DNA from 4 places in the Mesorhizobium sp. M0145 genome. Region 3 is predicted to be linked to each of the others. Evidence: predicted binding sites of a transcription regulator. Region 3 holds the regulator's gene; each other region holds the start of a gene.
What was found. Region 3 encodes PhoB, which activates phosphate uptake and scavenging genes when phosphate is short. Its sites were predicted from a motif close to TGTCATNNANCTGTCAT; they were not measured.
Positions count from the first base shown of each region.

Region 1 (7,231 bases), 310 kb from region 3:
TCGACCGCATCTCATCGGCGGTCATTGCGGCCATGGGCAGTCTTCTTGTTGATTTGCCACGATCTTTTCCAAAAACCGGAATCCACATTTTGGGATCATGGTCAGGCACCCATCATGAATGCCTGCTCGCCGACGAGCTTGCGGCGTAGCCAGGCGGAAAACTGGTCGACGAGGAAGATCGTCGTGAACAGCAGCAGCACCAGTGCCAGCGTCTTGGCGCCGAAGCCGCGCGAGATGGAGAGCTTCAGTTCCTCGCCGATGCCGCCACCGCCGACCGCGCCGATAATGGTCGAGATACGCACATTGATCTCGATCCTGAGCAGCGTGTAGGACATGAAATTGGGCAGCACTTGCGGCAGGCCGGCAAAGCGCACGCGCTCGAACCAGTTGGCGCCGACCGCGCGCAGGCCTTCTTCGGCGCGCATGTCGATGTTTTCGTTGATCTCGTAGAAGAGCTTGCCGAGGGCGCCGATGGAATGCAGGCCGATGGCGATGATGGCTGCGACCGGGCCGGTCGAGAGGATGGCTGCGAACAGGCCGGCAATGACGATCTCGGGGAAGGCGCGAAGCAGTTCCATGAAGCGCTTGAGGACGAGCCTGAGCACCGGACTGGGCGTCAAGTTGCGCGCGGCGATGAAGGAAAAGGGCACCGCAAAGACAAAGCCGATGAAAGTGGAAACCAGCGCCACGTTAAGCGTGGTGAGCATCAGCTCGAAATATTCGGGTAGATAAAAGCCGCCCCAGAGATAGACGCGGCCAAGCGGGAAGTTGAACTCTTGGCTGCCCTTGTCGTGCGGCGATGCGATGTCGAACAGCGCCCGCCAGACGTCGTTCCAGTCCTTGGGAACAAGCCAACTAAGGAAATCCAGTATGTGCGGCAGCCGATCGAAGAAATGTCCGGCATTGGCCTCGTCGGCAAACCACATGGCTGTGCACATGGCGACAAGCAGTGAGCCGATGCCGAGCGCCGTGTAGAACCGGCGCAAGGACGTCTGGCGTCGCCAGGCGTCTGCTGCCTGCCGGACCGCGTCTGAACGAATTGTAGCGGCGAAGGTCATACGGGGTCGCGAGCGGACACGCAAAAAGGGCGGCGCTGGAGGACGCCGCCCTTTCCGCAATTGTCGTCAGCCGCCGATCGCGGCTTTGCGGGCTTCGACGATGACGCTGTAGAAGTCCGGCTTCACCGGAACATAGCCGGTGAAATCGCCGCCTTCGATGGCCTCGAAGCAAGGCTTGTCCTTGGCCGGCAGGCTGGTGAAGAAGTTGGCGAGCTTGGCGCTCATACCGCCGCCGAGCGCGGTGCGCACGACCAGCGGGCCGTTCGGGATCAAGCCGGAGCGCCAGACTTCGACGAAATCGTTGGGGTCCACGGCGCCCTTGGCGACTTCCTTGTGGAAGGTGCCGGAGGTGTAGCCGTTCTTGAAGTCGCCGATGCCCGAGGAATCGTCAACCGCAACATCGACCTTGCCGTCGCGAACCGCGAGAAGGTTGTTCTCGTGGCCGCCATTGAACTGGGTCGAGGCGAAGAAGGTTTCGTTCGAAGCGCCGGTGTCCTTCGGGATCTGGGTCAGCGGGATCAGGTAGCCGGAGGTCGAATCCGGGTCGGCATAGCCGAGCTTCTTGCTCTTGGCCGACTTGATGTCGGTGATGCCGGACGACTTCAGCGCAAGGCCGATCGAATAATAGCCGGTCGCGCCGTCGGTCTGCTGGGTGGTGAGGATCGGGGTCACGGCGTTCGGATCCTTGAGGTAGACGCTGGCATAGCCCGACGCGCCAAGCTCTGCGAAATCGAGCGTGCCGCCGAGCAGGCCCTGGATAACGCCGTCATAGTCGGCGGCCGGGAACAGCGAGACCTTCTCGAAGCCGAATTCGGACTTCAGGTGATCGGCGAGGCACTGAAAGTTGCGCAGCCGGTCCGCTTCGTTTTCACCGCCAAGGATGCCGATGCGGAATTCCTTGATATCCTGGGCGTGAGCGGCGCTTGCCGCGATGGCGAGCAATGAAACGGCGCCAAAAACCATCTTCCTGAACATTATCTCTCTCCTGTTGGTCCCGGCCTCGCGCCGGTAGCGTTCGAATTTTTTGACAGGTGCCTTTGACGCGGGCGGGCGATCAGGCCGTTCTCAATATCCCGGGAATGCGGGCTCGAGCGGTCCGGCGGATGCAGCGATTTTCTGTTTGATGGCGACACTGGTGGAGGTGATGGCCTCGGAGATTTCGCCGCCATTGCTGTCGGCGCCGTAGACCATGCGCACGGCCTCGCGGTTGAGGGCTTCGGGCGGGCCGTCGAAGACGACCTTGCCGGCGGCCATGCCGATGATGCGGTTGCAGTAGGTGCGGGCCGTATCCAGCGTATGCAGATTTGTGATGACGGTGATGCCCTCGCGCAAATTGATGTCCTGCAGCGAATCCATCACCACCTTGGCGTTGAGCGGATCGAGCGAGGCAATCGGCTCATCCGCCAGCAACACCTTCGGCTGCTGCATCATGGCGCGCGCAATCGCAACGCGCTGCTGCTGGCCGCCGGAAAGGGTGCCGGCCGGCTGCAGGGCGGTGCGGGCGATGTCGAGGCGCTCGAGGGCTGCAACCGCCTCGGCGCATTCACCGCGGGAGAACATGCCAAATAGGTTGGACAGCGTCGAGCGGTGGTTGAGCCGGCCGAGCAGCACATTGGTCAGCACATCGAGGCGCGGCACGAGATTGAACTGCTGGAAGATCATGGCGCAGTCGCGCTGCCATCGCCGGAGCGGCGAGCCGCGCAACCCGGAGACCTCGACGCCGTTGAACAGGATGGATCCCTGGCTGGGATCGATGAGGCGGTTAATCATGCGCAGCAACGTCGATTTGCCGGCGCCGGAGCGGCCAATGATGCCGACCATCTGGCCTTGCGGAATCGCGATGTGAACATTGCTGACGGCGGTGTTCTTGCCGAACCGGCGGGTGACGCCGCGGATTTCGAGCGTAGCTGACATGGTGCAGGCTCCAGTCCAATCGCAATTGAAGGTCTGTTTACCCTGGCTAGCGCAGCCGCATGAACCTGCGGTGTCGGAACGATGTCAGTTTTGTTACTGCCCACAGCCTGGAGCGGGGCGGGATCAACTCGGCGCGAGAAGCTCGAATGGTGAATGGTGATAAGAACGGCTTCCCTGAGCCTCGAAACCTGTCCGCTGCCCCCATTCACATTCACCATTCACCATTTCACGACCCTCAGCCGCCATATTTCTCCAGAAACGCCTCCGCCGACAATTCCCGAAAATCGTCGAGCGCGGCGCGCAGCCTTGCGTGGTCCCAGTCCCACCAGGCGAGCGCCTGGTAGCGCTCCGCGGTGCGGCGGTCGAAGCGTTCGCGGATCGGCTTGGCCGGTACGCCGGCGACGATGGTGTAGGGCGCGACGTCCTTCGACACCACCGCACCGGCACCGACCGCCGCGCCATCGCCGACGGTGACGCCCGGCAGGATGGTCGAGCCGTGGCCGAGCCAGGTGTCGTGGCCGATGGTGACGCGTTTGGCGCGGCGCTTGGCGAAGAATTCGCTCTCGTGCTCGGCGTCGTCCCAATAATCCGAGGCGCGATAGGTGAAATGGTGCAGCGTCGGCCGCCAGGTCGGATGGTTGGTAGCGTTGATGCGCACGCTTGCGGCGATGTTGGCGAATTTGCCGATCGTTGCGCACCAGACGCCGCAGTCCTGCATCATGTAGGAATAGTCGCCGAGCGTGCTTTCGGCAACCCGGCAGCGCTCGGCGATCTCGGTCCAGCGGCCAAGCGTCGAGTTCTCGACTTCCGCCGTCTCGTGGATCAGCGGCGCCTCCGACAGTTTCCTGGTCATGCGGCGATTTTCCCGGCGGCGAAGGCGGTCACGTCGATGACGCGATCGGCGACCGCCTCACGCACGTCGTGATCGTGGAAGATGCCGAGCAAAGCGACCCCCGCTGCCTTCTTGGCGGCGATCAGGGAAATCACCACATCGCGGTTCCTGGCGTCGAGCGAAGCGGTCGGCTCGTCGAGCAGCAGGATCGGGTGCTCGGTGATGAAGCCGCGCGCGATGTTGACGCGCTGCTGTTCACCGCCGGAGAACGTCGCCGGCGGCAGCGCCCAGAGCTTCTCCGGCAGGTTGAGCTGCGCCAGCAAGGCGCGTGCCTTGCCGTGCGCGACCTCGCGCTCCTCGCCGCGCTCGACCAGCGGTTCGGCCACGACATCGAGCGCAGAGACACGCGGCACGGTGCGCAGGAACTGGCTGACATAGCCGATGGTAAGCCGGCGCACGGCAAGCACGGTGCGCGGGCTGGCCGAGGCGAGATCGATGAGCCCGCCCTCGTGCTGGACGATGATCTGGCCTTCATCGGCGGCATAATTTCCGTAGAGCATTTTCAGGATCGAGCTCTTGCCGGCGCCGGACGGGCCGCCGAGCACGGCGCATTCGCCGGCCCTGATCGCGAACGAGACACCGGCGACCACCGGCAGTTTGATGCCGTCGCGCAGATGCATGGTGAAGCTCTTCGCGACATCGGAGACAACGAGCGGGGTTGCCATCAGAGGGTTCTCCAATCGTCATTCGTCTGCGGGCCAACACCCCCCTCTGGCCTGCCCTCTTTGCCAAAACTTGCCATCTCCCCCTCAAGGGGGGAGATTGGCAGTCGCATTCGGTTTCGCCATTCTCCTGTGTCGCAGAACGGGCGGGCCATAAAAGCTGCTGATCTCCCCCCTTGAGGGGGAGATGGCCGGCAGGCCAGAGGGGGGTACGCCGGAGCAATCATCGTCACACCTGCAGAATCGAGGAGACAAGCAACTGGGTATAAGGCGCGCGCGGATCGTCGAGGACGCGGTCGGTGAGGCCGCTTTCGACGACGCGGCCGTCCTTCATCACCATCATGCGCTGCGACAACAGCCGCGCCACGGCGAGATCGTGGGTGACGACGATGGCGGCCAGGCCGAGATCGGTGACCAGGCCGCGCAACAGATCGAGCAGGCGCGCCTGCACCGAGACGTCGAGGCCGCCGGTCGGCTCGTCCATGAACACCAGCCGCGGCCCGGTGACGAGGTTGCGGGCGATCTGCAGGCGCTGGCGCATGCCTCCGGAAAAGGCGCGCGGCTCGTCGTCGATGCGGTCTTCGTCGATCTCGACACGAGACAACCAGTCGAGCGCCGTTGCGCGGATCCTGCCATAGTGACGGTCGCCGACCGCCATCAGCCGCTCGCCGACATTGGCGCCGGCCGACACCGTCATGCGCAACCCGTCGGCCGGGTTCTGATGGACAAAACCCCAATCGGTGCGCATCAGGAAGCGGCGCTCGGCCTCGCTCATGCGGTAGAGTTCGCGAAACTGGCCGTCGCGCATCCGGTAGCTGGCGGTGCCGGAGCTGGGCAGCAGTCGAGTTGACAGGCAGTTGAGCAAAGTCGTCTTGCCGGAACCGGATTCGCCGACCACCGCCAGCACTTCGCCCGGCCACAGGTCAAAAGTGACGTTCTCGCAGCCGACGCGCGAGCCGTAGAATTTGGACAGCGCCGAAACGCGCAGCAGCGGTTCGTCGGTCATTGCTTCTCCTTACCCTCCCCCTCGTGGGGAGGGTCGGCGCGTAGCGCCGGGGTGGGGGGTGAGGCGGTGGCAGTACCCCCACCCGCGCCTTCGGCGCGACCTCCCCACAAGGGGGAGGTAGGGGCGTTGCGCCGCTTCTCGCAATAATCGGTATCGGAGCAGACGAACATGTGGCCGCCATGGTCGTCGAGGATGACCTCGTCGAGATAGACGTTCTCGGCCGCGCACAGCGCGCAGGGCTGGTCGAAGGTCTGCACCTCGAACGGATGGTCCTCGAAATCGAGGCTGACCACATCGGTGAACGGCGGCAGCGCATAGATGCGCTTTTCGCGGCCGGCGCCGAACAATTGCAGAGCCGGCGAACGGTGCATCTTCGGATTGTCGAATTTCGGCGTCGGCGAGGGATCCATCACATAGCGGCCCTCGACCTTGACCGGATAGGCATAGGTGGTGGCGATGCGGCCGTGCCTGGCGATGTCCTCGTAGAGCTTGACATGCATGAGGCCGTATTCCTCCAGCGCATGCATTTTGCGCGTTTCCGTTTCGCGCGGCTCGAGGAAGCGCAGCGGCTCGGGGATCGGCACCTGGTAGACCAGCACCTGGCCAGCACTGAGCGGATATTCAGGTATGCGGTGGCGGGTCTGGATGATGGTCGCCTTGGCCGTCTCGGTGGTGACCGCGACATTGGCCACTTTCTTGAAGAAGGCGCGGATCGAAACCGCATTGGTGGTGTCGTCGGCGCCCTGGTCGATGACCTTCAGCACATCGTCCGGGCCGATGATCGAAGCGGTGACCTGGACGCCGCCGGTGCCCCAACCATAGGGCATCGGCATTTCGCGCGAGGCGAACGGCACCTGATAGCCAGGAATGGCGATGCCCTTGAGGATCGCCCGACGGATCATCCGCTTGGTCTGTTCGTCAAGATAGGCGAAGTTGTAGGTGGCGATGTCGGTCATGGCGATCGCTTCCGCTCTGTGCTACCGAATTGAGTTCCAAGACACGGAAAAGGGGCTGGGCTCCGATGACCCCGACCGGATGGATGCGCCTCGGGATCCTGTTGCTGGTGTTCGTCGGGGTGGTTGCCTTTGTGCTTCGAAGAATGGTTCTTCCTGAGCCGAGGGAAGGCGCGCAAGGCGAGACCATTGGCGGCAGTAGCGGTTACGGCGGATCCGGAGGCCATTCCCCAGACGGGGGAGGTCACGGTGGTGGAGCTAACTGAAGTCATTCCGCTGCCTGCCTCTTCTCTTCGCCCCTGCCGGAATTTTCGCGGGCGTCGTGCTCGGTGCGCATGCGGCGCACGAGGTCGAGCTCGGCCTGGAAGTCGACATAATGCGGCAGCTTCAGATGCTCGACGAAGCCGGTCGCCTGGACATTGTCGGAATGCGAGATGACGAACTCCTCGTCCTGGGCGGCGGCGATGACATCCTCACCCAACTCCGAGGCGCGCAGCGCGCGGTCGCATAGTGCCATGGCCATCGCCTTGCGCTCGCTCTGGCCGAAGACGAGGCCGTAGCCGCGGGTGAATTGCGGCGGCGCCTTGGCCGAGCCCTTGAACTGGTTGACCATCTGGCATTCGGTGACGCGGATGCTGCCGAGCGGCACGGCAAAGGGCAGTTCCGGCACGTCCAGTTCCAGTTCGACCTCGCCGATGCGAACCTCGCCGACGAAGGGATGGTTGCGCGCGTAGCCGCGCTGGGTG
Region 1 is NZ_JAMYTK010000001.1:441,978-449,208, reverse strand. It holds gene phnE (phosphonate ABC transporter, permease protein PhnE) at 1-34, opposite strand, end outside; gene phnE (phosphonate ABC transporter, permease protein PhnE) at 102-1,058, opposite strand; gene phnD (phosphonate ABC transporter substrate-binding protein) at 1,125-2,033, opposite strand; gene phnC (phosphonate ABC transporter ATP-binding protein) at 2,124-2,972, opposite strand; gene NKJ28_RS02245 (DapH/DapD/GlmU-related protein) at 3,208-3,825, opposite strand; gene phnL (phosphonate C-P lyase system protein PhnL) at 3,822-4,529, opposite strand; gene phnK (phosphonate C-P lyase system protein PhnK) at 4,756-5,532, opposite strand; gene NKJ28_RS02230 (alpha-D-ribose 1-methylphosphonate 5-phosphate C-P-lyase PhnJ) at 5,529-6,488, opposite strand; gene NKJ28_RS02225 (carbon-phosphorus lyase complex subunit) at 6,754-7,231, opposite strand, start outside.
Region 1: the regulator PhoB is predicted to act here: its motif matches at 3,054-3,070, upstream of phnC (phosphonate ABC transporter ATP-binding protein).

Region 2 (7,231 bases), 130 kb from region 3:
GCAAACATCTCGATATAAGCCATGCAGTGGTGGCCGAAGGTCACCGGCTGCGCCGCCTGCATGTGGGTGAAGCCCGGCATCACCGTTGCCGCATGCTCCTCGGCCCGATCCAGGAACGCCGTGATCAGGCCCTTCAGCGCCTCGGCGACGCGAAAGCACTCGTCCTTGACCCACAGCCTGAGGTCGACCGCCACCTGGTCATTGCGCGAGCGGGCGGTATGCAGGCGGCCGGCGGCGGGGCCGATCAAATCGGCCAGACGGGCCTCGACATTCATGTGGATGTCTTCCAGCCTGGTCGAGAACTCGAATGTGCCGGCCTCGATCTCTGCGAGGATCGTGTTCAGCCCGTGAGCGATTTTTTCTTGATCGGCCGCCGAAATAATGCCCGTTTGCGCCAGCATCTGGCTATGGGCGATCGAGCCGCGAATATCCTGCGCATAGAGTTTGCGGTCGAACGAGATCGACGCGTTGATCGCTTCCATGATTGCGGCCGGACCCGAGGCAAAACGTCCGCCCCACATCTGGTTGCTGGCCTTCTTGTCGTTCATCGCTATAACCCGTGCTCCGGAGCAGTTTTTCAAAAATGGCAGACGGCAATAGATTTTTCCCGGCTTTGCGTCTCATCCTCGCCGCTTTGGTTGCGGGCGTGCTGGCCGGCGCGTTCGCGGTATATGTCAGGGAAAGCAGTTCTGGCAACAAGGCGCCCGCGCAAGTGGCCGCCGGCGGCGGCAAGGACGACGTCGCCTGCGCCGCCAAGACCGACCGTGCCAAGAAGATCGCCGCCGCTGCCACCGGCCAGGTTGCCGCGCTTTTGCCGGCGGATCCGCCGCAATCGCTGAAAAGCCTTGCCTTCAACGGCCCCGACGGCAAGCCGACGACGATCGCCGATCATGCCGGCAAGACGGTGCTGCTCAATCTGTGGGCGACATGGTGCGCACCTTGCCGCGCCGAAATGCCGGCGCTCGATGCGCTGCAGAAGGAGATGGGCAGCGATGCGTTTCAGGTTGTTGCCGTCAACGTCGATGCCGGCGACGATGCCAAACCGAAGAAGTTCCTGGAGGACACCGGCGTCAAGTCGCTCGGCTACTATCGCGATGCCACGATGGCGCTGTTCAACGACGTCAAGACGCGCGGCCTAGCGCTCGGTCTGCCGGTCACCATGCTGATCGATGGGCAAGGCTGCCTGATCGCCCATATGAATGGCCCGGCCGAATGGTCGGGGCCGGATGCCAAGCGTCTGGTCGAGGCGGCGCTTCAGCCGGGATAGGCTCAGACCGTGCGCAGGCGCGGCTTGAGCACGGCAATGCTTGCGCCGCGTCGGCTGGCGGTGCGGATTGCCGGAGCGGCCACGCCCGTCAGTTCCCCGAATGTCTCGATCGGAGCCGGTTTGCCGAGGTAGTAGCCTTGCCCGATCTCGCAAGCCTCGGCGTCCAGGAACTGCAATTCACCCGGCGTCTCGATGCCTTCTGCCAGAACCGGTAGGCCGAGACCGCGTCCAAGCCCCAGCACGGCGCGAACGATCGCCGCGAACTGGGCGTTCTTGTCGACCGATTTGATGAACGACCCGTCGATCTTGATCTTGTCGAAGGGAAAGGCGCTGAGGTTGGACAGCGAAGAATAGCCGGTGCCAAAATCGTCCATCGCCACATGCACGCCAAGCGCCTTGACCTGCCTCAAGGTTGCCAGCGCGCGCGGCATGTCCTTCACCAGGGCCGTTTCGGTGATCTCCAGTTCGAGCCTGCCGGGGGCCAGGCCGGATCTCGTCAATGCGTCGTGCACCTTGCGGCTGAAGTTCGGATTGTGAAGTTGCACGGCGGAGACGTTGACGGCGACCATCAGCGGGTTTGTCCAGCGAACAGCATCGTTACAAGCCGTCGTCAGCACCCAGTCGCCGATCTGCGCGATAGCGCCACTGTCCTCGGCCACGGGGATGAAAACGGCCGGAGAAATGTCACCCCGCTCAGGGTGCTGCCAACGGACCAGGGCTTCGAAGCCGATCATCCTGCCGCCGCGGATCTCCTTCTGCGGCTGATAGACGAGGTGGAACTCCTTGCGGGCGATCGCCTGGCGCAATTCATGCTCCATCACGCGCTTGTCGCGGGCCGCGGTGCCCATGGCTGTCTCGAAAAACCGATAAGTGTCCCTGCCTTCGGTTTTGGCGCGATGGAGTGCCGTGTCGGCATGGCTGATCAGGCCGGCCTGGTCTTCGGCATCCAGCGGAAAGAAGGCGATGCCGATGCTGGCCGAGACGAGGCCGGAGCCGACCGAAACCCTGTTTTCCTCCCGGATCGCCGCCAGCAAGTCCTCGGCTATCCGGCCTGCGGCCAGGGGGTCGGGGAGGTTCGGAGCTATGATGGCAAATTCATCGCCGCCGAGACGCGCGAGCATCTGTCCGTGGCGCGGGATGCCGGAAATGCAGTGCGCCAGCTTCTGCAGCATAGCATCGCCGGCCCCGTGGCCATAGAGGTCGTTGACTTGCTTGAACCGGTCAAGGTCAAGCAGCAGGAGCGCCAGATGTCCATCCTTGCCGCCACGATCCATCGAGGCGAATTCTGCTTCCAGCCGGGAAGAAAAGCTCCGCCGATTGGCAAGCCCGGTAAGCGGATCGAAATGCGCGAGGCGGAGGATCTCTTGTTCTGCCTTCTTGCGCTCACGGATGTCGCGAACGGCAAGCACCGTATGAGGCCTGCCGCAGTAGGTGATTTTCCTGGCGATCAGCTCGACAGGAATTCTCGCCCCGTCGCTGCCCCTTAACTTCGCTTCCTGCGCCTGTTCGCCGAAGCCGGACATATCGGCTGCGCTCTGTCCGTCGAAAAGCTCGCCGAATTGCATCGTGTTCAGGGTGGCTGTCGCTGTTCCGGTCAGCTTCGCCATACTGTCATTGGCGCTGACAATGCGGGTGCCATCGCAAACGATCAGACCTTCCACCGCCGCATTGGCGAGATCGTGCATGCGATCGGCCTCGAGCTTCTGGCGGCGAAAGCGCAGGTCGATCCACAGCGCGGCACCCGATAGTACAAGGATTATCAGGCTGGCGACCGCTGCGGCAAAGGCCTGGGAAATGGGCTCGATGGAATGTTCGGATATTTCAATCGAGGAATCCGGAATGATCGACACCGCAGCCATCGCGATGAAATGCAAGCTGCAAATCGCCAGCGTCAAAAGCGCGGCGCCGCCGAAAGTCGCGAGCGCTGACGGACGGCGCAAGACGACAAGGAGCGCCAGTGCCGCGAGGGTCACGCCGGCCAGAAGCGATATCGCGACAAGGAGCAGGTTCCATACGACCCGGCCTTCGACCTCGAAAGCTGCCATGCCGATGTAGTGCATCGTCGCGATGGCGCCGCCCAGAATGGCGCCACCGACGAGGAAATGGTCGATGCCGCGGCGCAAGGTGGCGACCCACATCCCAAGCGCGGTCATGATAACGGCGGCGGCAAGCGAAAAGGCGGATAATCCCGGATTGTATGCGTTCGGTATTCGCGGCGTAAACGCGGTCATGGCGATGAAATGCGTCGCCCATATGCCGAACCCGGTCGAGGCTGCGGCGATCATCAGCCAGACAAGCCGGTTTCGCTCGGTCGATCGGCCGACATGCTTAAGGAGATTAACCGCTGAGAAGCAAGAAATTCCACAGACGAGTGCGGCAAGCGCAACCAGTCTCGGATCGTGCTGACTTACAATACAATTATAGACCCTCAGCATCCTGGTTCACTCGGTCTGCCAAAACTAACAGGGGAGGTGTGACTGATTAGCTCTTGGAGATTTTAACGAATGGTTAACCCGCGGGCCACGAGGCGGGTCTTTTCGGGGGAAACCCGACGCCGCTGCGCCGAAAAGACGGTGATGTGATTTCTGGCGCCCGGTTTCGGTAGCGAGTGCACTTTAGGAAGGAATGATGTTCATTGATCCGCAATAAAACCGTTGTCCGATTGTCATCAGCGCCACATATTGGCTTTGCGGAAGTGCCCCTTTCGCCAATGACAAACGGGAGATGAAACATGAAGTTCTTCGGCTTTGCGGCCGGTATCGCCGCCACCGTGACCCTGCTTTCCACCACCTCCGCCTTCGCCGTCACGCAGATCAGCTGGTGGCACGCCATGACCGGCGCCAACGCCGAGGTCGTCGCCAAGATCTCCAAGGATTTCAACGCCAGCCAGAGCGACTATGAGCTCGTTCCGGTGTTCAAGGGCACCTATCCGGAGACGCTGAATGCCGGCATCGCTGCCTTTCGTGCCGGGCAAGCGCCCGATATCCTCCAGGTGTTCGACGTCGGCACCGGCGTGATGATGGCGGCCGAGGGTGCGATAAAGCCGGTGGCCGATGTGATGACCGGCGCCGGGATGACTTTCGACAAGAGCCAGTATCTGCCCGGCATCGTCGGCTATTATTCGAAGCCGGACGGCACCATGCTATCGTTCCCCTACAACTCTTCCTCGCCGATCCTCTACTACAACAAGGACATCTTCCAGAAGGCAGGCCTCGACGTGAACAATCCGCCCAAGACGTGGAACGAGGTGTGGGAAGCTGCCAAGAAGATCAAGACGAGCGGCGCCGCCCCTTGCGGCTATACCTCGACCTGGCTGACCTGGATCCACCTGGAGAATTTCGCGGCGTGGAATGACGTGCCTTGGGCCACCCAGCAGAATGGCCTGGCTGGAGGTGATGTCGAACTCAAGATCAATGCGCCGATTTTCGTCAACCACTTCCAGGCGCTAGCTGACCTGGCCAAGGACGGCACGTTCAAATATGGCGGACGCACCTCCGAAGCCAAGCAGATATTCCTCGCCGGCGAATGCGGCATCTTCACCGAATCGTCGGGCGGCCTCGGCGATATCGTCAAGTCCGGCATGAACTATGGCATCGGCCAGCTTCCCTATGATACCGACGCCAAGGGCGCACCACAGAACACGACGCCGGGTGGTGCCAGCCTGTGGGTGTTCGGCAACAAGTCGGACGAGGAATACAAGGGCGTCGCGGCTTTCTTTGCCTATCTGTCCAAGACCGATGTGCAGGAATATCTGCACCAGAAGTCGGGATATTTGCCAGTGACGCTTGCGGCATACGAGGCGACTAAGAAATCAGGCTTCTATGACAAAAACCCCGGCCGCGAGACACCCATCCTGCAGATGACAGGCAAGGCGCCGACCGACAACTCGAAGGGCGTGCGCCTGCCGAATCTGCCGCAGGTGCGTGATATCCAGAATGAGGAGTTGGAGAAGATGCTGGCTGGCCAGCAAACCGCTCAGCAGGCGCTCGACAATGCGGTTGCGCGCGGCAACGCGGCGATCAAGGAAGCGCTGGAGAACTGACGGGATTATCTCGGTTAGTCGGTTGGAATATCGCCCACGCGGGCTCGCGTGGGCGACACCTGGATAGCGAGGGAAATCAGCCTGTCTCCACGCGTCGTCTTTCCCAACAAGATCCTGCCCTACCTGCTGGTGGCGCCACAACTCGCCATCACCCTGGTTTTCTTCTACTGGCCGGCCGGTCAGGCGCTTTACCAGTCGATGCTCAGGCAAGACCCGTTCGGGCTGAAGAGCAGGTTCGTCTGGTTTGCCAATTTCCGGAAGGTGCTGGCCGATCCGGCCTACCTCAACTCGATCAAGGTCACCGTAGTGTTCTCTCTTGCGACCGCGATCGTTGCCATGGTTGTGGCCCTGCTGCTCGCGGTCATGGCCGAGAAGGCCGTGCGCGGCAAAGGCCTCTACCGCACACTGTTGATATGGCCTTACGCCGTGGCGCCGGCGATTGCCGGCATGCTTTGGCTTTTCCTGTTCAATCCCTCGATCGGCTCGTTGGCCTATTTGCTGAGAAGCCTCGGCATCGTATGGGACCCGCTGCTCAACGGCACCCACGCCATGATCCTGCTGGTGTCGGCTGCTGCCTGGAAGCAGATCAGCTACAACTTCCTGTTCTTCGTCGCCGGCCTGCAGGCGGTGCCGAAAACGCTGATCGAAGCGGCGGCCATGGACGGCGCCGGCGAAACCAAGCGCTTCTGGACCATCGTCTTCCCGCTGCTTGCGCCGACAACCTTTTTCCTGCTGGTCGTCAACACCGTCTATGCCCTGTTCGACACGTTCGGCATCGTTCATGCCGTCACCGGCGGCGGGCCGGGCAAGACGACCGAGACGCTGGTCTACAAGGTCTACAATGACGGCTTCGTCAATCTGATCCTGGGCGATTCGGCGGCGCAGTCGGTCATCCTGATGGCCATCGTCATTGCGCTCACAGCGATCCAGTTCCGCTATGTGGAACGCAAAGTCCATTACGGCTGAGGGCAGCGATGATCGGCCAGTCCCCGCTCCGCACCTTCATCGCCCATGCCGTGCTCATCCTCGGCATATTGATCGTGGCTTTTCCGATCTACTACACCTTCGTTGCCTCGACGCACACGCTGCAAACGATCCTCAGGCCGCCCCTGCCGCTCTTGCCCGGCGACCAGCTATGGAACAATTACAGCGAGGCGCTGTTCGGCGGCATCGGTCGTATCGGCGGGGTCAGCGTCGGCAGGCTGCTCCTCAACACCACGATCATGGCGCTCGGCGTTGCGGTGGGAAAGATCTTCATCTCGATCCTGTCGGCCTACGCGATTGTGTTCTTTCGCTTTCCGCTGCGCATGACCTTCTTCTGGCTGATCTTCATCACCTTGATGCTTCCAGTCGAGGTGCGCATCCTGCCGACCTACAAGGTGATGGTCGATCTCGGCATGATCGACACCTATGCCGGCCTGATCGTCCCGCTGATCGCCTCGGCCACCGCAACGCTGCTGTTTCGCCAGTTCTTCATGACCATACCGGGCGAATTGGTCGAGGCGGCGCGTGTCGACGGTGCCGGGCCATGGCGCTTCTTTTTCGATATTCTGGTGCCGCTGTCGCGGACAAACATCGCCGCGCTGTTCGTGATCCTCTTCATCTATGGCTGGACGCAGTATCTTTGGCCGCTGCTCGTCACCAACAGCAACGACATGAACACCATCGTCATCGCGCTGAGAAAGATGGTTTCCTTCGCCGATGCCGACACCCAATGGCACCTGGTGATGGTCACGGCAATGCTGGCCATCGTGCCGCCGATCCTGGTGGTCGTGCTGATGCAACGCTGGTTCGTGCGCGGTCTGGTCGAATCCGAAAAGTGAGAAGCCGATGGCGACCGTGGATCTGAAGGATGTCAGGAAAATCTATCCCAGCGGCGTCGAGGCCGTGAAGGGCGTTTCCATCGCCATTCCCGACAAGGA
Region 2 is NZ_JAMYTK010000001.1:626,411-633,641, reverse strand. It holds gene argH (argininosuccinate lyase) at 1-548, opposite strand, end outside; gene tlpA (thiol:disulfide interchange protein TlpA) at 584-1,267, shown strand; gene NKJ28_RS03155 (bifunctional diguanylate cyclase/phosphodiesterase) at 1,270-3,702, opposite strand; gene ugpB (sn-glycerol-3-phosphate ABC transporter substrate-binding protein UgpB) at 3,999-5,309, shown strand; gene ugpA (sn-glycerol-3-phosphate ABC transporter permease UgpA) at 5,391-6,275, shown strand; gene ugpE (sn-glycerol-3-phosphate ABC transporter permease UgpE) at 6,284-7,132, shown strand; gene ugpC (sn-glycerol-3-phosphate ABC transporter ATP-binding protein UgpC) at 7,140-7,231, shown strand, end outside.
Region 2: the regulator PhoB is predicted to act here: its motif matches at 3,920-3,936, upstream of ugpB (sn-glycerol-3-phosphate ABC transporter substrate-binding protein UgpB).

Region 3 (7,231 bases):
CCACCATGCGGCACCCCGCCAGACCAGAAGGCCGCCCAGCGTCACGATGAAGGCCGGCACCTCGAGATAAGCGATGATGTATCCCTGGAACGCTCCGATCAGAAGGCCAAGCGCCAGGCCGATGGCCAGTGCCAGGATCCAGATCCAGGGGTTGCCTAATTGCAGACCGACCATTCGCACCAGGAAATGCACCTGCGCAAAACCCATGACCACGCCGATCAGGCCTTCGGCGGAACCGACCGACAGGTCGATATTGCGCATGACGATAACCAGCACCATTCCGGCGGCCATTATGGCCACGGCGGAAGTCTGCACCGACAGGTTCCAGAGATTGCGTGGCGTCAGGAAGGTCCGGCTGTCGAAGTCGAACGGATTGACGCCGAGCCGTACGCTGGAAATGACATGCAGGCCGACCCAGATGACCAGCAGCGCGCCGATCATGCCGAGCATGCGCGTGTCGAGTTCGGTTGCCTTGAGAAATCGGGCAACGATGCCGAGCTCGGATTCCCGTGCCCGGTCTGCCGTGCTGTCTACCGGCGTGTTGGGCGTCGTGTCGGTCATGATGTTTCTCCCGCCGGGTTGCCGTCTGCCGCGGATGCCGGAAGCAGCCTAGAAGTTATCCGCCGGAAGCGGAAAAACAACTCTTGTTGAAAAAACGCCGCGGCGAGCGGCCGCGGCGTTCGGACTTCTCGGAAACGTCGGCTCAGTTGCAGACTGCAACAGCGCTAGCCGTCACGCCGGCGCAGACCTCTTCTTTCTTGATCCAGCCGGCGTCGATGACGACGTTGAGGTTGTCCTTGGTGATGGCGACCGGGGTCAGGAACAGCGACTTGACGGTATTGCCGCCGGGCGTGGTGAAATCCTTCACGCCGGCAATGTCGGTCATCTGCTTGCCGTCGGCCAGTTGCGAGGCGATCTCGGCGGCATTCTTGCCGAGCTCGCGCGCATCCTTCCACACCGACACGGTCTGTGTGCCGAGCGCGATGCGGTTCAGCGCGGCGTGGTCGCCGTCCTGGCCCGAAACCGGAACCGATCCGGCCAGCCCTTGCGCCGTCAGCGCGGCGACGACGCCGCCGGCAGTGCCGTCATTAGCGGCGACTACGGCATCGACCTTGTTGTCGTTGGCGGTCAGGAACTGTTCCATGTTCTTCTGAGCGTTGGCCGGCAGCCAGCCGTCCGTATAGGCCTCGCCGACATTCTTGATCTTGCCGCCGTCGATGGCCTCCTTCAGCACCTCCATCGAACCGGCAAACAGGAAATCGGCATTCGGATCGGAACCCGAACCCTTGATGAAGACGTAGTTGCCTTCCGGCTTCACCTTGAAGACTTCGCGGGCCTGCATGCGGCCGACTTCCTTGTTGTCGAAGGTCAGATAGAACACGTCCTTGTTCTCGATCAGCCGGTCATAGCCGACGACCGGGATGCCTTCGTCCAGTGCCTTTTGCACGGCCGGCCCGATGGCCGAGGCGTCCTGCGCCAGGATGATCAGTGCGTTGGCGCCCTGCGAGATCAGGCTCTCGACGTCGGTGAGCTGCTTGCCGGGGTTGGACTGTGCGTCGGCGGAAATATACTTGTCGCCTGCGGCCTCGATGGCCGCCTTCATTGCGGCCTCGTCGGTCTTCCAGCGCTCTTCCTGGAAGTTCGACCAGGAAACGCCGATGACCTTGTCTTTAGCCTGCGCCACCGACGCCAGCGCCAGCGTCATGGCGACACCCGCCAGAATGGCGGTCGTGAATTTCTTCATCATATCCTCCCTGCGCCGCGTACGGCGTGACCAATTGGCTCAAAGACCAGCTTAGAAGCTCTAATTTTTTCGAGCCTCGAAAAAATACTGGCCCGATCTCCGGCTGCTGTCAACATCGATTCTGATGGATTTTGATGACTCTGCGAGTTTTTTCGAGCGTCGGAATAAACGATGACAGCGCCACCTGCATCTGACACTATTTGCCTGCATCCGACACTATTTGTCGGACATTACCGACGGCTTCCGGTTCATGAGCGGCCGCGGCAACCGGGAGGAAAGCAAAACAATGTCGGTCGGAATCCGCCATGACGATTTGCGCCGGCGCAACCGGGCGATGGTGATCTCGGCGGTGCGCCGGGCCGGCCAGCCATCGCGTACTGAGATCGCAGCTACCACCGGCCTCAGTCATTCGACCATATCGGCGATCTCTTCCGACCTGATACGGGAAGGCATCCTCGCCGAGAGCAAGGCAAGCGAGCCCGTTTCGTTGAAACGCGGTCGTCCGCAGGTCGGCCTCGCCCTCAACCCGGAAGCGGCGGCGGTGCTGACCGTGGTGTTGTCGCTGAATTTCCTGTCGGCCGCCATTATCGACTATACGGGACAGGTGGTCGCCGAGGAACAGCGCCGGCTGGACACGCTGACCATGCCGCGCGACGAGCTGATCCGTGAATGCATGGCCATCGTCCGGCGCCGGCTGCAGGATCCAGACCTTGACGTCCGCAGTGTCGCCCGCATCGCCCTGGCGATTCAGGGCATTACCGACTCCCCTGCACGCGCCATGCTGTGGTCGCCGATCACGCCGCAGACCGACATCGCCTTTGCCGACATGCTGGAGGACGAATTCGGCATCCCGGCAACGGTGGAGAACGACTGCAACATGATGGCGGTGGCTTTGCGCTGGCGCAATCCGGATCGCTATCGCGACGACTTCATCGCCATCCTGCTTTCGCATGGCATCGGCATGGGGCTGGTGCTGAAGGGCGAACTGTTCACCGGGACGCATTCCTCGGGCGGCGAATTTGGCCACATGATCCATCGTCCGGGCGGCGCGCTCTGCCGTTGCGGGCGGCGCGGCTGCATCGAGGCCTATGCCGGCAACTACGCCATCTGGCGCAACGCCAGGCAGATGAGCGAAGACAGCGAACCGGTCGCCGACGTCAGCGACGCCGACATGCGAGCACTGGCGGCCCAGGCGCGCGAGAAAGATGGGCCGGAACGCGAGGCCTACCGCAAGGCCGGCGAAGCGCTGGGTTTCGGTCTCGGCTCGCTGTTCGCGCTGATCGATCCGGCACCGGTCGCGATGGTCGGCGCCAGTGCCGCCGCCTTCGATCTGATCGAGCCGGCCTTGCGGAAGGCAATCGCCCAGACCGCCGGCGGCCAGCATTCAGGCTCGATCTCCTTCGATACAGAGCCGAACGAATTGCCGCTGATCCGCGAAGGCTGCGCGATGCGGGCGTTAAGCTTCGTCGACCAGGAGATTTTCGCGCCGGGCGCGCAAATGAGGCCCAGCGTCAGAAAGAACGTAGCCTGACCAGGCGGGTCAATCTTCCCTGATCGCATAGCCGGCACCGCGGATGGTGCGGATGACATCCGGCATCCGGCCGTTGTTGACGGCTTTGCGCAGCCGCCCGACATGCACGTCGACGGTGCGTTCGTCGATGTAGATTGTCTCGCCCCAGACATTATCGAGTAACTGGCTGCGCGAGAAGACACGGCCCGGATGCCGCATCATGAACTCGAGCAGCCGGAATTCGGTCGGCCCGAGCCTGATTTCGCTCTTCTTGCGATAGACCCTGTGCGATTCGCGATCGAGCACGATGTCGCCGACCTTCAGCACGCTGGACAGCACTTCCGGCTTGGCGCGCCGCAGCAGCGCCTTGACCCTGGCCATGAATTCCGGTGTCGAAAACGGTTTGACCAGATAGTCGTCGGCGCCGGTCGAAAGACCGCGCACCCGGTCGCTCTCCTCGCCGCGCGCGGTCAGCATGATGATCGGCAGCCGCTCGGTTTCGGGGCGCACCCGCAACCGACGACAGAGCTCGATGCCGGAAACCGCTGGTATCATCCAGTCGAGCACCAAAAGGTCGGGCACATTCTCCTGCAAACGGATCTCGGCTTCGTCGCCGCGTGTCACCACCTCGACCTGGTAGCCTTCGGATTCGAGATTGTAGCGGAGCAGCACACCCAACGGCTCCTCGTCCTCCACCACCATTATGCGTGGTGCGATCATCGGCTGGGCACCCCCATCATGTCACCGGTGCGGACATTGTCGTTTCGTCCTGCTTCGGACGATTGACCGGCAATTGCTCGCCGGTCAGCACATAATACGCATTTTCGGCGATGTTGGTGACATGGTCGCCGATCCGCTCCAGATTCTTGGCGCAGAACAGCAGGTGCGTGCAAGCGGTGATGTTGCGCGGATCTTCCATCATGTAGGTCAAGAGCTCGCGGAACACGGACGTGTATTTGACGTCGATGCGCTCGTCGGCGGCACGCAGCTTGGCCAACGCGGCCGCATCGCCTGCAGCATATTCCTCGATGACACCCTGCACCTGGATGAGAACCAGCTGCGCCATCGCGTCGATGGAATGCGACAGGTCCCGCGGCGTGGCGCTGAGGCCGACCGCACTCACGCGCTTGGCGATATTCTTGGCAAGGTCGCCGATGCGTTCGAGGTCGCCCGCCATGCGGATCGCTCCGACCACATGGCGAAGATCGTGGGCCATCGGCTGGCGTTTGGCGATCAGGGTGATGGCGCGGTCGTCCAGTTCGCGTTGACGCGCATCCATGATGGCGTCGTCGGAAACGACGCGTTGCGCCAGCACGTTGTCGGAATTCAACAGGGCCTTGGTCGCCCCGCCGACCATCGAACCGGCGAGGTCGGCCATGTCGCGGATCAGCTTGCTGATCTGCTCGAGATCCTCGTCGAAAGAAGCGACTGTGTGTTCGCCCATGATCCTGTCCTCAAATGCATGATCGGAATGGCTCAGCCGAAGCGGCCAGTGATGTAGTCCTGCGTGCGCTTCTCGCGGGGCGACGTGAAGATCTTCTCGGTCCGGTCGAACTCGACCAGTTCACCCAGATACATGAAGGCGGTCTGGCGCGACACGCGCGCCGCCTGCTGCATGTTGTGGGTGACGATGACGATCGTGTAGTCGGCTTGCAATTCGTCGATCAGTTCCTCGATCTTGGCAGTCGACAGCGGGTCGAGCGCCGAAGCCGGTTCGTCGAGCAGAATGACTTCCGGCTTCACCGCCACGGTGCGGGCGATACAGAGCCGCTGCTGCTGGCCGCCGGACAGGCTCAAGCCGCTGGCGTTGAGCTTGTCCTTGACCTCGCTCCACAGCGCGGCGCGCTTCAACGCCTGTTCGACGCGGCCGTCCATCTCGGACTTGCCGAGGTTCTCGTAGAGCCTGACGCCGAAGGCGATGTTCTCGTAGATCGACATCGGGAACGGCGTCGGCTTCTGGAACACCATGCCGATCTTGGTCCTGAGGAGGTTGAGATCCTGCGACCGGTCGAGAATGTTCTTGCCGTCGAGCAGCACCTGGCCCTCGGCCGTCTGTTTTGGGTAGAGCTCATAGATGCGGTTGAACACACGCAGCAGCGTCGATTTCCCGCAACCCGAAGGGCCGATGAAGGCCGTGACGCTGCGCTCGGGCAGCGACAGGCTGATGTCCTTCAGCGCCTTGCTCTGGCCGTAGTAGAAGTTGAGGTTCTTGACCTCGATCTTCGTCTTCTCGGCTACCGTTTCGGCCATCGTCATGTCTGGGGACAACATCTGTGTCATCTGTCCTCTCTGCGTCCGGTAAGGCTGCGGGCGAGGATGCTCAAGCCCAGAACCGTCAGGGTGATTATGAGTGCGCCGGTCCACGCCAGTTGCTGCCATTCCTCGTAAGGGCTGAGAGCGAACTGGAAGATGGTCACCGGCAGGCTGGCCATCGGCGCGTTGATATTGCTGCTCCAGAACTGGTTGTTGAGCGCGGTGAAGAGCAGCGGCGCCGTCTCGCCGGAAATGCGTGCTATCGCCAGCAATATGCCGGTGACGATGCCGGACAATCCGGCGCGGTAGGCGACCGAACGGATCACCACCCAGCGTGGCGCGCCGATCGCGGCACCGGCTTCACGCAACGCGTTCGGCACCAGGCTGAGCATGTCTTCAGTGGTGCGCACGACCACCGGAATGACCAGGATGGCAAGCGCAACTGCGCCGGCAATGGCCGAGAAATGTCCCATTGGCCGCACCATCAGCTCATAGACAAACAAGCCGATGATGATCGACGGCGCCGACAACAGGATGTCGTTGATGAAGCGGACGACGGTGGTGATGCGCGAAAAGCGTCCATACTCGGCCATGTAGGTCCCCGCCAGCACGCCGATCGGCGTGCCGACGACAACGGCGATGATCGTCATCAGCAGGCTGCCCGCGATGGCATTGAGCAGGCCGCCGGCCTCGCCCGGTGGTGGCGTCATCTCGGTGAAGACCGCGAACGAAAGCCCGGCTGTGCCCTTATAGACTAGTGCGCCGAGGATGAGCGCCAGCCAGGCAAGCCCGATGCCGGCGGCGACGACGCAAAGCGCCATCATCACCGAATTCCTGGCTTTGCGGCGGCTGTGGAGCGATGAGGATGTCGACATCGGTCAGGCTCCCGTACGGGCGTCGATCCGCATCAGCATATAGCGGGCGGCGGCAAGGATCAGGAAGGTGATGACGAAGAGGATCAGGCCGAGCGAAACCAGCGAGGAGGTGTAGAGGTCGCCGTCGGCCTCGGTGAATTCATTGGCGATGGTCGCCGAGATCGTCGTGCCCGGCGCGAACAGGGAGGCACTGATGCGGTGGGCGTTGCCGATGACGAAGGTCACCGCCATGGTCTCGCCGAGCGCCCGGCCGAGGCCAAGCATGACGCCGCCCATGATGCCGATGCGGGTATAGGGAATGACCACGCGCCGGGTCACTTCCCAGGTCGTGCAACCGATGCCGTAGGCCGATTCCTTCAGCACCGCCGGCACCGTATCGAAGACATCCTTGGTGATCGAGGTGATGAAGGGCAACACCATGATGGCGAGGATCAGCGCCGAGGTCAGAAGGCCGATGCCGTAAGGAGGGCCGGCGAAAAGGCTGGATAGTCCCGGCACGCCATGGAAGATGTTGATGATGAAGGGCTGTATCGTCGTCTGCAGGAATGGCGCGAACACGAACAGGCCCCAGATGCCGTAGATGATCGAAGGAATGCCGGCCAACAGCTCGACCGCTATGCCGATCGGGCGCCTGAGCGGGCGCGGGCAGAGCTCGGTGAGAAAGATTGCAATGCCGATGCCGATCGGAACCGCGATCAGGATGGCAATGGCCGCCGTCACCAGCGTGCCGTAGATCGGCGCCAGTGCGCCAAATTTTTCCGTAACAGGATTCCAGCTCTCAGTCGTCAGGAAAGAAAAACCGAACGACGACAGCGCCTGCCATGAGCCGGCAAACAGCGAGATCGCGAC
Region 3 is NZ_JAMYTK010000001.1:752,540-759,770, forward strand. It holds gene NKJ28_RS03780 (sugar ABC transporter permease) at 1-561, opposite strand, end outside; gene xylF (D-xylose ABC transporter substrate-binding protein) at 704-1,744, opposite strand; gene NKJ28_RS03790 (ROK family protein) at 2,031-3,275, shown strand; gene phoB (phosphate regulon transcriptional regulator PhoB) at 3,285-3,974, opposite strand; gene phoU (phosphate signaling complex protein PhoU) at 3,991-4,698, opposite strand; gene pstB (phosphate ABC transporter ATP-binding protein PstB) at 4,731-5,534, opposite strand; gene pstA (phosphate ABC transporter permease PstA) at 5,531-6,382, opposite strand; gene pstC (phosphate ABC transporter permease subunit PstC) at 6,386-7,231, opposite strand, start outside.

Region 4 (7,231 bases), on a different contig from region 3:
CGCCGCTGACCTTCCTCGGCGGCAGCTTCTATTCGATCAACATGCTGCCCGGCATCTGGCGCACGGTGACGCTGTTCAACCCGGTGGTCTACCTGGTCAGTGGGTTCCGCTGGAGCTTCTACGGCAAGTCCGACGTTTCGGTCGGCGTCAGCCTCGGCATGACGGTGGTCTTCCTGCTCATCTGCATAGCGATCGTCGCCTGGATCTTCAGGACCGGCTACCGGCTGCGCAACTGATCGAACGGGCCTCGTCCAGGCGAAGCAGCCTTATCGATCGACCTTTCCTTGCCGAAGGCGACATACGCCCGATGCCTGGAACCCGCGCTTGAATGCCTCGATCTTGCTTTTCATGCATTGTTATATACATGTTCATGGGATGAATTGACCTATGGAAGACGTCATACGATCGCTTGGCTTCCTGTGCCTGGGCAGCAGGCTGAAGCGTATAGGCGAGCAACTGCAAGCGGAGGCGCAGCGCCTGCTCGACAGGCTGGATGTCCCGGTTCAGGCGAGCCAATACCCGCTGCTGGCCGCGCTCGACAGACTGGGTCCGCTGTCGGTCGGGGAACTGGCGCAATCCCTTGGCATCGCGCAGCCAGGCGTAACGCGAAGCGTCTCGCTTCTGGCCGGATTGGGACTGCTCGAGGTCAGTCCGTCGACCGATGACCAGCGGCGCAGGATCGTCTCGCTTACTCGGGACGGCCGGCGGCTGGTCGATGTCGCAAAGCGCGACGTCTGGCCTTGCATCGAGAACGTGGTCGCGGATTTGTGCGCAGGTTTTTCGGGGCCACTTCTTGAGCAGCTGGCTGCCATCGAGGACGGCCTCGCCGCTGCCCCTCTCGACCGTCGTGTAAATAAGCCTGAGGGTGCCGCGCAATGAGACATCTGCTCGACCGCCCTATCTGGAGCGCGCTTCAGACGCGACATCGGGCCGTCGCGGAGGGTGACAACCTCGCCATGCGATATCGGCCGTCGATCGTCCCTTTCGCCGCCACTGGCGCGGACGACCCGGAAAGCCTGCGGGCGCTCGAAAAGCTTGTCTCCCCGGGCGAGAGTGTGATCCTGCTTCAAGCGGACGCGATTGCTCTGCCCACCGGGCTTTCCGCGACTTCGACCGCAGCCGGGGTTCAGATGATCGCCGAGCAGCCATTGCAGATCGTCTCCGACCCGCGCGTGCATCGTCTGACCCGAGACGATGCTGCTGAGATGCTCGCCCTGGCATTGCTCACCAAGCCTGGCCCATTCACGCTCGAAGCCTTGAGCCTGGGCGATTTTTGGGGTGTGAAAATCGAGGGCAGGCTTGCGGCAATGGCCGGCGAGCGCATGAAGCAACCTGGCTATACCGAACTCAGCGGGGTGTGCTCACATCCGGAATTTCGCGGCGGTGGCCTGGGCAAGCTGCTGTCCCTATTCGTGGCAAACCGGATAGTGGCGCGCGGCGAAGTTCCCTATCTCCACGCCTATGCCAGCAACGCCGCGGCCATAGCGTTATACGAGTCCATCGGCTTCAGGTTGCGAAGCACAATGAATGTCGCCGTGGTTCAGCGCAGCGAATGATTAGTCGGCGCCTGATGCGCAGCATGGATGCATCCCGTATCGGAAGGAAGGATTTCGTATGGCCGAAATCCTTCCTTGAGACTGCAAGACCTTGCTGCGTGTCAGACCGCGATCTTGCCGCCGCCTTGCCTGGTGATGGCAACGACCGCCGGGCGCACCGGCATGTCCGGCTTGAAGTCGGGCCAGCGCGTCGACAAATCCTCATAGTAGGACGGACGGCCGAAAGCCTCCCAGTCCTCGCCGCCGTCGCCCGGATGCTGGACGGCAACGAAGGCGGTCTGGTCGTCCGGCGCAAACAGGGGACCGCACATTTCGGCGCCGATCGGCACGCGGAAGAACAGCTTTGATGTCGCCCGTGCCGTCCCCTCCGTATCGACAGCCCACAGACCATCGGTGCGGCCGGTGGCTTTCGGGCCTTGGCCGTCGGTGGCGACCCAGAGGCGGCCGGCCGAATCGACCGCGCAATTATCCGGCATGCCGAACCAGCCATTGGCGGTGGTTGCGGTCGAGAAGGTGGCGCCGACGTCGGCCACAGCGGGATCGCCGCATTTCAGCAGGATTTCCCACCTGCCCTTTGTCGCGGTGAAATCACCGCCGTCCTCGACGATCTCGATGATGTGGCCAAAGGCATTTTCGGCACGCGGGTTGGCGGCGTCGACCTGGTCGGCCTTGCGCTTCGAATTGTTGGTCAGCATGACATAGACCCTGCCGTTGGTGGCATTGGGCTGGATGTCTTCCGGACGGTCCATCTTGGTGGCGCCGAGCAGGTCGGCGGCGCGGCGCGTCTCGATCAGCACGTCGGCCTGGCTGGCAAAGCCGTTCTCCGCCGTCAGCGGCCCTTGGCCGAAGACGATCGGCAGCCACTCGACCGAACCGTCGTCGGCAAACTTGGCGACATGCAAGGTGCCGTCGTCGAGCAAATCCATGTTGGCGGCGCGGTCGTCCGGATCGAACTTGCCTGTGGTGACGAACTTATAGACATAGTCGAAGCGCTCGTCGTCGCCGAGATAGAAGACGACACGGCCATCCTTGGCGACGATTGATTCGGCGCCCTCATGCTTGAAGCGCCCCATCGCGGTGCGCTTCCTCGGCGCCGAAGTCGGATCCTGGACGTCGACCTCGACGATCCAGCCGAAGCGGTTCGGCTCGTTCGGCTCCTTGCCGATGTCGAAACGGTCGTAATGCGCTGCCCATTCATAGGCACCTTCGGGAATGCCGAGGCGCTTGTAATTGGCGGCTTCCTTATGCCCCTGCGGCAGCTCGCCCGAGAAATAGCCGTGGATGTTCTCCTCGGCCATGACATAGGTGCCCCATGGCGTGACGCCGCCGGCGCAATTGTTGATGGTGCCGATGATCTTCGTGCCGGTCGGATCGGCGCTGGTCTTGACGCGGTCGTGGCCGGCGACCGGGCCGGAGAGCGCGATCTCGGTGTTGGAGGTGATGCGGCGGTTGAGCTTGCCGTCGCGAACGACCTGCCATTTGCCTGATACCTTGCGTATCTCGACGATAGTGCCGCCATGCGCCGTCATCTCGACGTCGACTTGTTCCTTGCTGAGGGGCGCCTGCTTGGCCTTGCCGTCGACGATGGTGACGAGGCCCGGAAACATCAGGTGCGGATTGGTGTATTCGTGGTTGACCACCAGCAGGCCGTGCTCGGCCGAGCCGTCGATCGGGATATAGCCGACATAGTCGTTGTTGTAGCCGAATTGTCTGGCCTGGGCTTCCGCCGACTGTTTTGTCGGATCGAATTCCGGCGAATCGGCGAACAGCGGATCGCCCCAGCGCAGCAGTACATCGGCGTCATAGCCGGGTGCGACGTGATGCTTGTCGTCGATGCCGGCCTCGAGCTCGTCAAAAGCGAAGGCGGAGCCTTCGGCGGCGCGGGCATTGTCGGCGGTGATCAGCGCCAGCGGGCTGACGGTAGCGGCTATGGCCGAGACGGCAAGCGAGCCCTTGAGGAAGCCCCGGCGCGAGAACCGCGCGGCGATGATCTCACCCATGGTGCGGTTGTTGGTGGGATTGGCTCCTGGCCCATCATTTTCCTCGAGCACGCTGGTGCGGAAATGGGCGTCAGGGGAGCGATGTTCGGTCATAGTGGGCCTGCCTCTGGCTGGATGGATTGCTGGAGCGTGTTGCCTGGCCAATCCGGTATCGCCGGCAGGTCACAGTTTGATGACATGCCGGCTAATTACCATCTGCGATTTCGTGTCCAACATCGGGCCCGCTTGACCGCGACCGGCGCTTCGGAAACAAGAGCTGCGGCAGGCGCGTAGGGACACATCGGGAGAGAACAAAAGTGAGTTTCTGGGGACTTGGGCAGCTCTGCGTTTCGACGGTAATCTTCCTGCTGGCGGCGATGGCCGCAAAACAGTGGGGGCTGGCGCCGAGCCTCGGCAAGATTGTGCTGACGTTGGCGCTCTATTCGCTGGGCAATCTGATCATGCTGAGGCTGATCCGTGAATTCGGCATGTCGGTGTCGTTCAGCCTGTCGGCGGTGATCCAGCTGGTGTCGGTGAATGTGGTGGCGCTGGTCTTCTTCGGCGAGCGCGTCAATGCCTTACAGGCAACCGGCATCGTGCTTGCCATCGCAGCTGTGGCGCTGATCACGCTCGGGCCCTATCTGCAAAGGCTGTAACTGCGATCGGGCCGATGAAGAAGATTGCAAGCAGACTGCGCAACTGGCTGGAGTTCCCGGTTCTGCTGGCCGGGCTGGTCATTGCCGGCGGGCTGTGGGGGTTCGAGGAGCTGATGGAGCTGGCGCGGGCCACCACGCCGCATGCCTTCGACACCGAAATCCTGCTTGCCTTCCGCAAGGCCGGGCAGCCCGACAATCCGATCGGACCGGCGTGGCTGGAAGGGGCGATGCGCGACATCACCAGCCTCGGCAGCGCCAGCGTACTGGTGGTGATCACGGCAGCAATGATCGTCTACCTGCTCCTTATCCGCAGGCCAGGCGCGGCGCTTCTCATGTTCGTCGCGGTAGCGGGCGGCCAGCTCCTGTCAAGCGTGCTGAAATTCGACATCGACCGGCCGCGCCCTGATCTGGTCTCGCATCTCGCCGATGTGGCATCGCTTTCGTTTCCGAGCGGCCACGCCATGCTGTCGGCGGTGACATATTTGACGCTGGGCAGCATGGCGGCGCGGTTTTTGCCCGGGCGGACAACGAAGATCTATGTACTCGGGCTGGCGGTGCTGACGACGGTGGTGGTCGGCATCAGCCGCATCTATCTCGGCGTCCACTGGCCGTCCGACGTATTGGCCGGCTGGTGCGCCGGCTTTGCCTGGGCGATGCTGTGCTGGCTTGCGGCACGGTTCCTGCAGCGATGGCTTGGGCGGGCCGACGGCACCTGACTCAAATCAGCCTGTTGATCAGGCCATGACCGCAGCCTGCCAGCAGGAAAACCATCGACAGCAAGGCTGTCGAGGTCGCCAACGCTTTGAATATCTTCACCCGCTCATCCTTTTGAAGTCGTGCCTGTGAAATCGGGATCGCAGTGGATGTCCCGCCAAACGATGCCGAGGTTTGTAGCATGACAGCGCATCGGCTGGCAAAGAGTGCTGCATGTTTGGAGGCAGACCATCAATCCTTGGTGCAGGAAGACGTCGCCGACCGCGCCAGCGCAGGAACTTCATCCTCGACTGTTCGGCGGTGCCGTTCTTCGATTCAACGGCGGCCAATGTCATCGAGGGTGCGGCCCACAAGGCGAGCCGCGCCGGCGTTCGCTTCATTATATCAGGCGCTTCGCCGCAGATACGCCGCATGCTGATCAACCACGGCGTCAAGCGGCCGCTGGTGACTTATGCCGCCTCGATCACGGATCGCGGGCGCAGCTGAAGAAAGCCGCGCCCGCCGCCTGAGCCGATGGCTGGCTTAGTCGAGGCCCAATGCCGCGATCTCGCCGTCGTTCATCAGCGGCACGAAGATTGTCGACTTGCCGTCGGTGCCGATGTCGGCGCTGCCCGGTTTGAACGTCGCAACCGCTTGCGGCGTGCCGCCGGCTTTGTAGCGGTAGAGCGTGCCGGTCATATACGCGGTGGCGTAGATGCTGCCGCCGATGGCAACGACGCCATCGAGGTTGGCAAACTTTTCCGCGCCGGGCAGTGGCGAAACGGCCTTGGTAGCAAGATCGACCGAGAGCAGGCCGCCCGGCTCCGCGGTGCTGAAGTCGGGCTTGATGCCCTTGCCCCAGGAAGCGACGATCAGCCGGCCGCCATCGGCGAAGATGCCATTCGGCGAAGCAAGCGCCGCATCCCTGACGAACAGTTCGGGCCGGTCGCCGTCGATGCGATAGATCGTATCGGCAAGCATATCCGTGACGTAGATCTTGCCGGACGCGTCGGCGGTCACGTCGTTGAGGAAGACCGCGTTCGGCACGTCGATCGTCGATGTTAGCTTGCCGCTTGCGAGATCGACGACGCGCACATGGGTGAGGTCGGCGACGTAGAGTTTGCCGCCGACAATCGCCATGCCCTTGGGCGCGTCCATGCCGTCGGTCCAGTGTTGCGTGACTAGCTTGCCGTCCATCGACAGGATCGACAGATAGCCGTTGCCGTCGGCTTCGCCGGGATTGCCGACGATGTTCGAGACGATAACGCGCTGGCCGGCGGCGTCGAACAGCGCCGATTCAGGCTGCTCGAGGCCGCCGGTGCGCCAGAGTTCAGCGGCCTGAACTGCTGGCGCGGCCGCGATGCCGACCAGGGCGAGAAGTATCGAGGTGAAGAGGCTCTTCATGGCTAGTCTCCTGTAATGGACTGGCGGAGAGCTAGGCCTTTCGATACTTTTCGGGAAGATCTATCAGGACTAGTACCGAAGGCTGATACCAAATCGTGCAAAAGAGGTGCATCCCATGAACGGCCTGATCTTCGAAGCGCTGAAGCGGACGCTTAAGGCAAAGGGCATCACCTATCGCGTCCTTGCCGAGCGGATGGGTGTTTCCGAGCCGACGGTGAAGCGCATCTTCCACGAGCGCAACTGCAAGCTCGACCGGCTGATGGAGATCTGCACTGCCGCCGGCGTAGAGTTGGAGAACGTGCTCGGCTCTATGAACAGAGGACCAGGACCCGCCAACCAGATCGCGCCGGAGATCGAGCGCAAGCTCGCCGGGCGGCCGGCACTGCTGTTCGTCTTTGTCATGCTTTCCGAGAAATTCACGCCCGAAGGCATCATGCGCTCACAAGGGCTGAGCGAGGCTTCGATGTTCCTCTATCTGCGCGACCTCGAGGAACTCGGCCTGGTCGCGCTCGGTCGCGGCCTGTCGGCAAGGCTGCTGGTCGAGGCGCCGATCCAGTGGAATTTCGACGGGCCATTGCGGCCGCTGTTCGAGATGACCAACAAGAATTTCATCGGCTGGGCCATTACCCATCTTGAGCGCGAGGCGACGTTCGTCAGCTTCTCCAGGCGGATGCGGCCGGAAACGGCGGAAATGATCAAGCGCGAGGCTGAGGAATTGGCGGAGCGCGCCAAATTGCTTGCCCATCACGACCAGCACACGACGCCCGAAGACGGGCTGGTCGGTTACAAATGGACGTTCGCGTTCGGCGCAACGCCGTTCCCGGTGATCATGCCGATCGGGCCGCATCCGCGCGACGCAGGCGCGCGGACACCCGGCCGGGCCGCCGCAAAGCTACCGGCCTAGCCGCCACCCTGAGCCCTTGTCTCGGCATCGGCAATCCTG
Region 4 is NZ_JAMYTK010000008.1:128,814-136,044, reverse strand. It holds gene NKJ28_RS14910 (ABC transporter permease) at 1-236, shown strand, start outside; gene NKJ28_RS14905 (MarR family winged helix-turn-helix transcriptional regulator) at 388-879, shown strand; gene NKJ28_RS14900 (GNAT family N-acetyltransferase) at 876-1,556, shown strand; gene NKJ28_RS14895 (PhoX family protein) at 1,658-3,649, opposite strand; gene NKJ28_RS14890 (hypothetical protein) at 3,853-4,191, shown strand; gene NKJ28_RS14885 (phosphatase PAP2 family protein) at 4,206-4,907, shown strand; partial or broken gene NKJ28_RS14880 (sodium-independent anion transporter) at 5,167-5,391, shown strand; gene NKJ28_RS14875 (SMP-30/gluconolactonase/LRE family protein) at 5,428-6,288, opposite strand; gene NKJ28_RS14870 (helix-turn-helix domain-containing protein) at 6,404-7,192, shown strand; partial or broken gene NKJ28_RS14865 (C40 family peptidase) at 7,189-7,231, opposite strand, start outside.
Region 4: the regulator PhoB is predicted to act here: its motif matches at 3,718-3,734, upstream of NKJ28_RS14895 (PhoX family protein).